DNA from 3 places in the Allofournierella sp. CML151 genome. Region 2 is predicted to be linked to each of the others. Evidence: predicted binding sites of a transcription regulator. Region 2 holds the regulator's gene; each other region holds the start of a gene.
The links. Region 2 encodes Rex, which represses fermentation and respiration genes when NADH is low (regulators of the CRP and FNR family bind a similar motif). Its sites were predicted from a motif close to ATTGTTAANNNNTTAACAAT; they were not measured.
Positions count from the first base shown of each region.

Region 1: the regulator Rex is predicted to act here: its motif matches at 1,062-1,081, upstream of gap (type I glyceraldehyde-3-phosphate dehydrogenase).
Region 3: the regulator Rex is predicted to act here: its motif matches at 871-890, upstream of PH256_RS01050 (NmrA family NAD(P)-binding protein).

Region 1 covers NZ_JAPNNW010000018.1:40,137-42,400, forward strand. Annotated here, with positions in the region: gene gap (type I glyceraldehyde-3-phosphate dehydrogenase) at 1-986, opposite strand, end outside; gene PH256_RS12085 (ATP-binding protein) at 1,180-1,845, shown strand; gene ansA (asparaginase) at 1,938-2,264, shown strand, end outside.
Region 2 covers NZ_JAPNNW010000002.1:62,565-64,828, reverse strand. Annotated here, with positions in the region: gene PH256_RS01985 (thymidine kinase) at 1-587, opposite strand, end outside; gene PH256_RS01980 (redox-sensing transcriptional repressor Rex) at 699-1,337, opposite strand; gene PH256_RS01975 (ClpP family protease) at 1,623-2,264, shown strand, end outside.
Region 3 covers NZ_JAPNNW010000001.1:211,553-213,816, forward strand. Annotated here, with positions in the region: gene PH256_RS01045 (LysR family transcriptional regulator) at 1-833, shown strand, start outside; gene PH256_RS01050 (NmrA family NAD(P)-binding protein) at 949-1,893, shown strand; gene PH256_RS01055 (ABC transporter permease) at 1,954-2,264, opposite strand, start outside.

The sequences.
Region 1 (2,264 bases), on a different contig from region 2:
GTGCGAACCATCTGGCTGGTGTAGCTGTTCTCGTTGTCGTACCAGGACACAACCTGAACCTGATAGGTGTCGTCGTCGATCTTGGTAACCATGGTCTGGGTGGCATCGAACAGGCTGCCGTAACGGATGCCGATGATGTCGGAAGACACGATGGGATCGGTGTTGTAGCCGAAGCTCTCGGAAGAAGCGGCCTTCATAGCAGCGTTGATGCTGTCAACGGTAACGTCCTTGCCCTTCACAACGGCAACCAGGATGGTGGTAGAACCGGTGGGAACGGGAACGCGCTGAGCAGAACCGATCAGCTTGCCGTTCAGCTCGGGGATAACCAGGCCGATAGCCTTGGCAGCGCCGGTGCTGTTGGGAACGATGTTGGCAGCGCCAGCACGAGCGCGGCGCAGGTCGCCCTTACGATGGGGGCCGTCCAGGATCATCTGGTCACCGGTGTAAGCATGCACGGTGGTCATGATGCCGCTCTGAACGGGGTAAGCGTCGTTCAGGGCCTTGGCCATGGGAGCCAGGCAGTTGGTGGTGCAGGAAGCAGCGCTGATGATCTGGTCTTCCTTGGTCAGGGTGTTCTCGTTAACGCTGTAAACGATGGTCTTCAGGTCGTTGCCAGCGGGAGCGGAGATAACAACCTTCTTGGCGCCAGCGTTGATGTGAGCCATGGCCTTGTCCTTCTTGGTGAAGAAGCCGGTGCACTCCAGAACAACGTCTACACCCAGCTCGCCCCAGGGCAGCTCAGCGGGGTTGGGGTTAGCGTAGATGGTGATCTTCTTGCCGTCAACGGTGATGGAACCCTCGCCAGCCTCAACGGTGTGACCGTCGTAACGACCCTGAGCGGTGTCGTACTTCAGCAGGTGAGCCAGCATCTCGGGGCTGGTCAGGTCGTTGATAGCAACGATCTCGTAACCCTCAGCGCCGAACATCTGACGGAAAGCCAGACGGCCAATGCGGCCAAAACCATTAATTGCAACTTTAACAGCCATTGTAATATCCTCCTTAAGGTAAATAAATTACTTAGGTGTCTTTATTGTATACCAAAAATCCGAAAACTACAAGGGCTTGTCAAGAAATTAACACAAAAGTACAAAGATTATTACGCAGGTGCCCGTCCTTAGGCATTATCACGGGATATTGGTGCATCATTTGTGCAAACTAACAGATACAGGAGGGACTCTCATGCGTTTTGCAAGCGATCCGCTGGAACTGGCAGCTCTGCTGCGCCATCAGGCTGCTCTGCGTCTGGGCCCGGACGCGCCCGCCGGGGCCGCCGGGCTGCGGGCCGGTTACCTGCTGCTGCGCCGTGCCCGCGCGCTGGAGCTGGAGGCGGCCTTTTCTCTGCCCGCCATCTCCTGCCTGGAGCTGAACGGCTGGTGCGGCGCACTTCTGGAAGCAGCGGCCGAGGTCTGCCCTCTGCCCCCGGCTTCGGTGCGTTTTTGCGGCTGGGGCGAGCCGCTGCCGGTGGCGGGCCGCAGCGGCCTGCTGGAGGCACTGGTGCTGCAGCTGGTGTGCAACAGCCTTTTGTACACCGGACCCCGCCTCAACCTGGAGCTGCGCCTGCGGGCTGCAGGCGGGTGCGCCCATCTTATTTATACAGACAGCGGCCCCGGCCTTGCCTCCGGCGCCCGGCCGGGCTTCGGCTTCGGTGCGGCCCGGGCTTTTGCCCGCCAGGCGGGAGGAAGCTTTGCGGTGCGCGCGGGTGGGCCGGGCTTTGTGTGCGGGGCTTCGCTGCCGCTCTACCCTGCCCTTCCCCTGCTGGCACCGCCCCGGCCGTCGGAGCTTCTGACGGACCGGTTCAGCCCGGTTTATATCCACCTGGCCCCCCGGTGCATCCTGCCGGAATGAAGTTGCCCCCACCCGGCTTTTGTGGTATGCTGATAAGCAGCAAAATTCGCCGAAGCGCCGCAAAAGCCGACGCCGGCCAGGGGGGCATTTTTATGAAAAAACGCATCTGCATCTTATATACCGGCGGCACCATCGGCATGATGCCCGGCGAGCAGGGCTACGCGCCCAAGCCGGGCTGCTTTGCGGGCGGACTGGCCGCCATTCCCGAGCTGACCAGCCCGGACATGCCGGACTGGGAGCTGGTGGAGATGGACCCGCTGCTGGACTCCTCCAACATCACGGTGCACGAGTGGTGCGCCATTGGCCAGGCCATCGCGGACCGGTACCATCAGTTCGACGGCTTTGTGGTGCTGCACGGCACCGACACCATGGCCTACACCGCTTCGGCGCTGAGCTTCATGCTGGAAAATCTGGACAAG
Region 2 (2,264 bases):
TAAAAATCGTCCCGTGCCTTGAAATAGCACTGGGCACACAGGCTCACGTATTCCACATCGCCGCCCTGGTCAATGACCACCTGGTCGCCCTCGAAGACGAATTCGCCATTTACCTTGCGGCCGTTGCAGGTGGCTTTGCGGCCACAGAAGCAGATGGTTTTCATCTCTTCCACCGCATGGGCCAGCTCCAGTAAGCGGGTGGAGCCGGGGAAGCCCTTCAGGGAAAAATCCGTGCGCAGGCCGTAGGCGATCACCGGGATGTTCAGCTCCACAGTGATGCGCAGCAGCTGCTCCACCTGCTCCGGAGTGAAGAACTGGCTCTCGTCGGTGAGGATGCAGGCCGGGGCGGGCGCGCGGGTCAACAGATCCCGCACCAGCTCAAGAATATCCAGCTTGGGGGTTACGGCGATATCCACCAGCCGGGTCACTCCCAGGCGGCTGACCAGCTTGTCGCCGCCCTTGGTGTCCACGCTGGGCTTCATCACCAGCACCCGCATGCCGCGTTCCTCGTAATTATAGGCCACCTGCATCAGGGCGGTGCTTTTGCCGCTGTTCATGGCGCCGTAGCGAAAATACAATTTTGCCATAGTGTTGCACAAACCTCTTCATACAGCGAAGGAGCGAAGGGCCGCCCGTTCGCCAAAAGTCAGCCCGGCTGCGTAAGCACGCAGCCGGGCTGCTGTTTTGTTTTATGGGATTCAGTCGTTCCGCAGCCGGTAGCCCAGGCTCATCAGGCTGTCGCCCAGATGGGCATTCTCCACCGTCACGTTGGGATAGGGAATGGACAGATCGTAGTGGCTGAAGTTCCAGAAGCCGCGGATACCCAGATCCACCAGCCGGCCGGAAATCTCCTTCGCACCCTCACGGGGCAGGCAAAGCACCGCCACCTGGGGCTTGTGAGCCGCACAGAAGGACTCCAGCTCATCAATGTGGTGGATGGGGATACCGTCCAGATCCTGGCCCACCAGCTCCTGCTGCACATCAAACACAGCCAGCAGGTGGTAGCCGTTGGTATCGGTAGTCAGAAAGCGGGAAACCGCCCGGCCAAGACGGCCTGCACCCACCAGAATGGTGGGCAGCTTTTCGCCCTCGCCGAACAGCAACCGGCCGATCTCGTGCAGCAGCACATCCACATTATAGCCGATTCCCTGCTGGCCGAAACCGCCGAAGCAGTTGAAATCCTGACGCACCTGGCTGGCAGTGGTGCCCATCATGCGGGCCAACTCGCTGGAAGAGACCTTTACCACGCCGTTCTGCTGCATCTGGCTGATATAGCGGTAATATTTGGGCAGCCGCTTGATCACCGGCAGAGAGACCTTTCCCTGAGAATGATTCATGTTATCATCACCGTCTTTTGAATTGATTTGAGGCAACGGGCGGGCCACAGGCCTGCCCCGTGCCGCAGAGGAGCAAAAGGCGCGACTGGGCCCTTTGCGGAAATATCCATACTTTATAATACTGGATTCAGAAAGCCTTGTCAAACCAATTGGAGGCTCGAGGCCATCTGTGCGGGCATAAAGACAAAAAATTCGTGCAAACTGATAGAAAAAACAAAAGGCAACCCCGCACAATTCAGCAGCGAATGCCCCGGACGGTGTTGCAGAAAAGGAGCGAAGCGATCAATGCCGAACAACGATACCCCGAAACCCACCGACGCCCAGGTGGAACAGGAAAAGCTGGAACAGGATTTTATGATGGACACCGGCTCAGTGATCCGCACCAAGGGCCGCCATGCTATCCACTGCCTCACAGTAATCGGCTTGATTGAGGGCCATGTGAGCGCCGGGCAGGAGCAGAAGGTGACCCGCTACGAGCATGTGATCCCCCAGCTGGTGGCCATTGAAGAGGACCCGGAGATCGAGGGCCTGTTGGTGATTTTGAATACGGTGGGCGGCGATGTGGAGGCAGGCCTTGCCCTGGCCGAGCTGATCAGCGGGGTGACCAAGCCCAGTGCGGCGCTGGTGCTGGGCGGCGGACATTCCATCGGCATTCCGCTGGCGGTCAGTGCAAAACGGAGCTTTATCGTGCCCACTGCCACCATGACCATTCACCCGGTGCGCCATTCCGGGCTGGTGCTGGGCGTACCCCAGACCATGCGCTACTTTGAACAAATGCAGGAGCGCATCACCGGCTTTGTGAAGAACCATTCCCACATCAGCGAAGCGCGCTTTCTGGAGCTGATGATGCACACCGGCGAACTGGTGATGGATGTGGGCACCGTGCTGGGCGGCGAGCAGGCGGTGGCCGAGGGCTTGATCGACGAG
Region 3 (2,264 bases), on a different contig from region 2:
CCGCCCGTAATAATTATATCTCCCAGACCTCGGTGACCCAGTTCATCAACAGTCTGGAAGAGGAGCTGCAGGTCAAGCTTTTTGACCGCACGACCCTGCCCATCCAGCCCACCGCCGCCGGGACCCGCTTTTACCAGGATGCCAAGGCACTGCTGCGGCAGTACCAGCGCATCAAAGAGGGGCTGGCAGCCCTGGACCGGAACGCGGCGCTGCCGGTGCGCCTTTGCTATACCTCCAAGATTGATTTGCAGATTCTGCTGCCCTTTGTGACTGGATTCAAGACCCGGCACCCGGACGTGGCCGTGGATGTGGAGCAGGCCACCTTCAAGGAGGCTTCCAAGGCGCTTTGGGTCCGCCGGTGCGATGCGGTCATCGGCATCGATTTTGAACCGGAATATACCGGTCAGCTGGAATCGCTGACCATGTATCAGGGTGAGTACCAGGCGCTGGTGCCCGAGGGGCATCCGCTGTTCGGCCGGGATGCCATCCGGACCGATAAACTGTATCACTATCCGCTGGTGATGCTGTCGCCCCATGTGATCGGCCGCTCTTATGAGGGGATGCTGGAGCACGCCCGGCAGGACGGCTACTACCCCAACATCCAGCGTACCGCCAATGATATGGACGGCGAGCTGTTTCTCATGCTCACCGAGGGTCTCATCGGCTTTGTGCCGGACAATTATTTCCCCCAGGAGTATGCCGGGCGGATGCGGCGTATTCCCATTGAAGGCTCGCACCATCGGTTCCAGCTGGAAATGAAATACCGCTCAGGCGAGAATCCCTCGCAGGACCTGTTTGTGGAGGAGCTTGCCGCCTATTTGAAAAGCGAATAACCCATTGCGTTTTTGTCTTTGTAACCGGTGAGAATGTGGTGTTAAAATAAAAACAAATCGAACGCCCGGGTCATTCGGGCGGCAAACACTTATATTCTCAAGGAGGCAGATTCTTATGGGCAAACTGTTACTGACCGGTGTGGACGGCAATTTGGGCGGCTATGCGGCGGAGGTTCTTCTCACGCTGGAAGAGCCCTCTCAGCTGATTTTCTGCGGCTACAGCCAGCAGGCACTGGACAAATACGCCGCCATGGGCGTTGAGACCCGTGTGACCAACTTCAACAGCCCGGACGGCCTGGCCGAGGCCTTCGCCGGTGCCGAGCGTCTGGCGCTGATCTCCATGCCCTTCGTGGGAGCCAAGCGGCAGAATGCCCACAAGAACGTGGTGGACGCTGCCAAGCAGGCCGGTGTGAAGCAGATCGTTTACACCTCTCTGGTGAACGCGGGCGACGAGACCAACCCCAGTGTGGAGAAGAAGGACCACATCTACACCGAGGAGTACATCAAGCAGGCCGGTCTGGATTACATCTTCCTGCGTAACTCTCAGTATGCAGAGGCCATGATCACCAACTACTTCACCTATGTGAAGCTGGACGGCGTGCTCAAGAACAGCCAGGGCGACGGCAAGATGGCTTACATTTCCCGCAAGGACTGCGCCAAGGCGGTTGCCTATGCGCTGCATCGCGGCGCGGAATACAGCCACGCCACTCTGGACATCAACGGTCCCGAGCTGATGACCATTTCCCAGTTCATCGAATACGGCAACCAGGCCACCGGCAACAGCGTGCGCTATCAGGAGATTACCGACGAAGAGAACTACCAGATCTTCGACGCCATGGGCGTACCCCGCACCACCGACGGCGTGTTCAAAAAGGACAGCGAGGCTCCCTTCTCTTCGGACGGCATGGTCACCTTTGCCCAGGCCATCCGGGAAGGCAAGATGGATACCTTCACCGACGACTACAAGAAGCTGACCGGCCAGGACCCCATGACGGTGCTGTACATGTTCCAGCATTCCGATGAATTCCAGATCGGCGAGCGTCATTCCAAGGATAACTGATCGGTTTCAAACAACCACAAATGCCCCGGCTCTCTGCAAAGAGCCGGGGCATTGCGTTTTTCAGGTGTTCGGCCGCAGCGTGCAGCGCAGCAGCTCACAGAGCACGCACTGGAGAAATCCGATTCCAGCCTGCGCCAGAAGTCCGGTTTTGATTGCCAGATCCCGCCCCATGCCGGGGGCCAGAAGGAAGGCTTCCAGCCGCTGGCCGAGTGTCTGCGCTGTCTGCCCCCACCAGGAGAAATCACTCCATCGGGAGGGGATGAACCAGGAAGGCCAGACAGCGAGCAGGGCCGGAAGTGCTGCAGCCACTGCCAGCAGCACCACAAACAGCACGGCGTCCCGGGCGGGAAAAGTCCAGCTGGCCAGCTTAT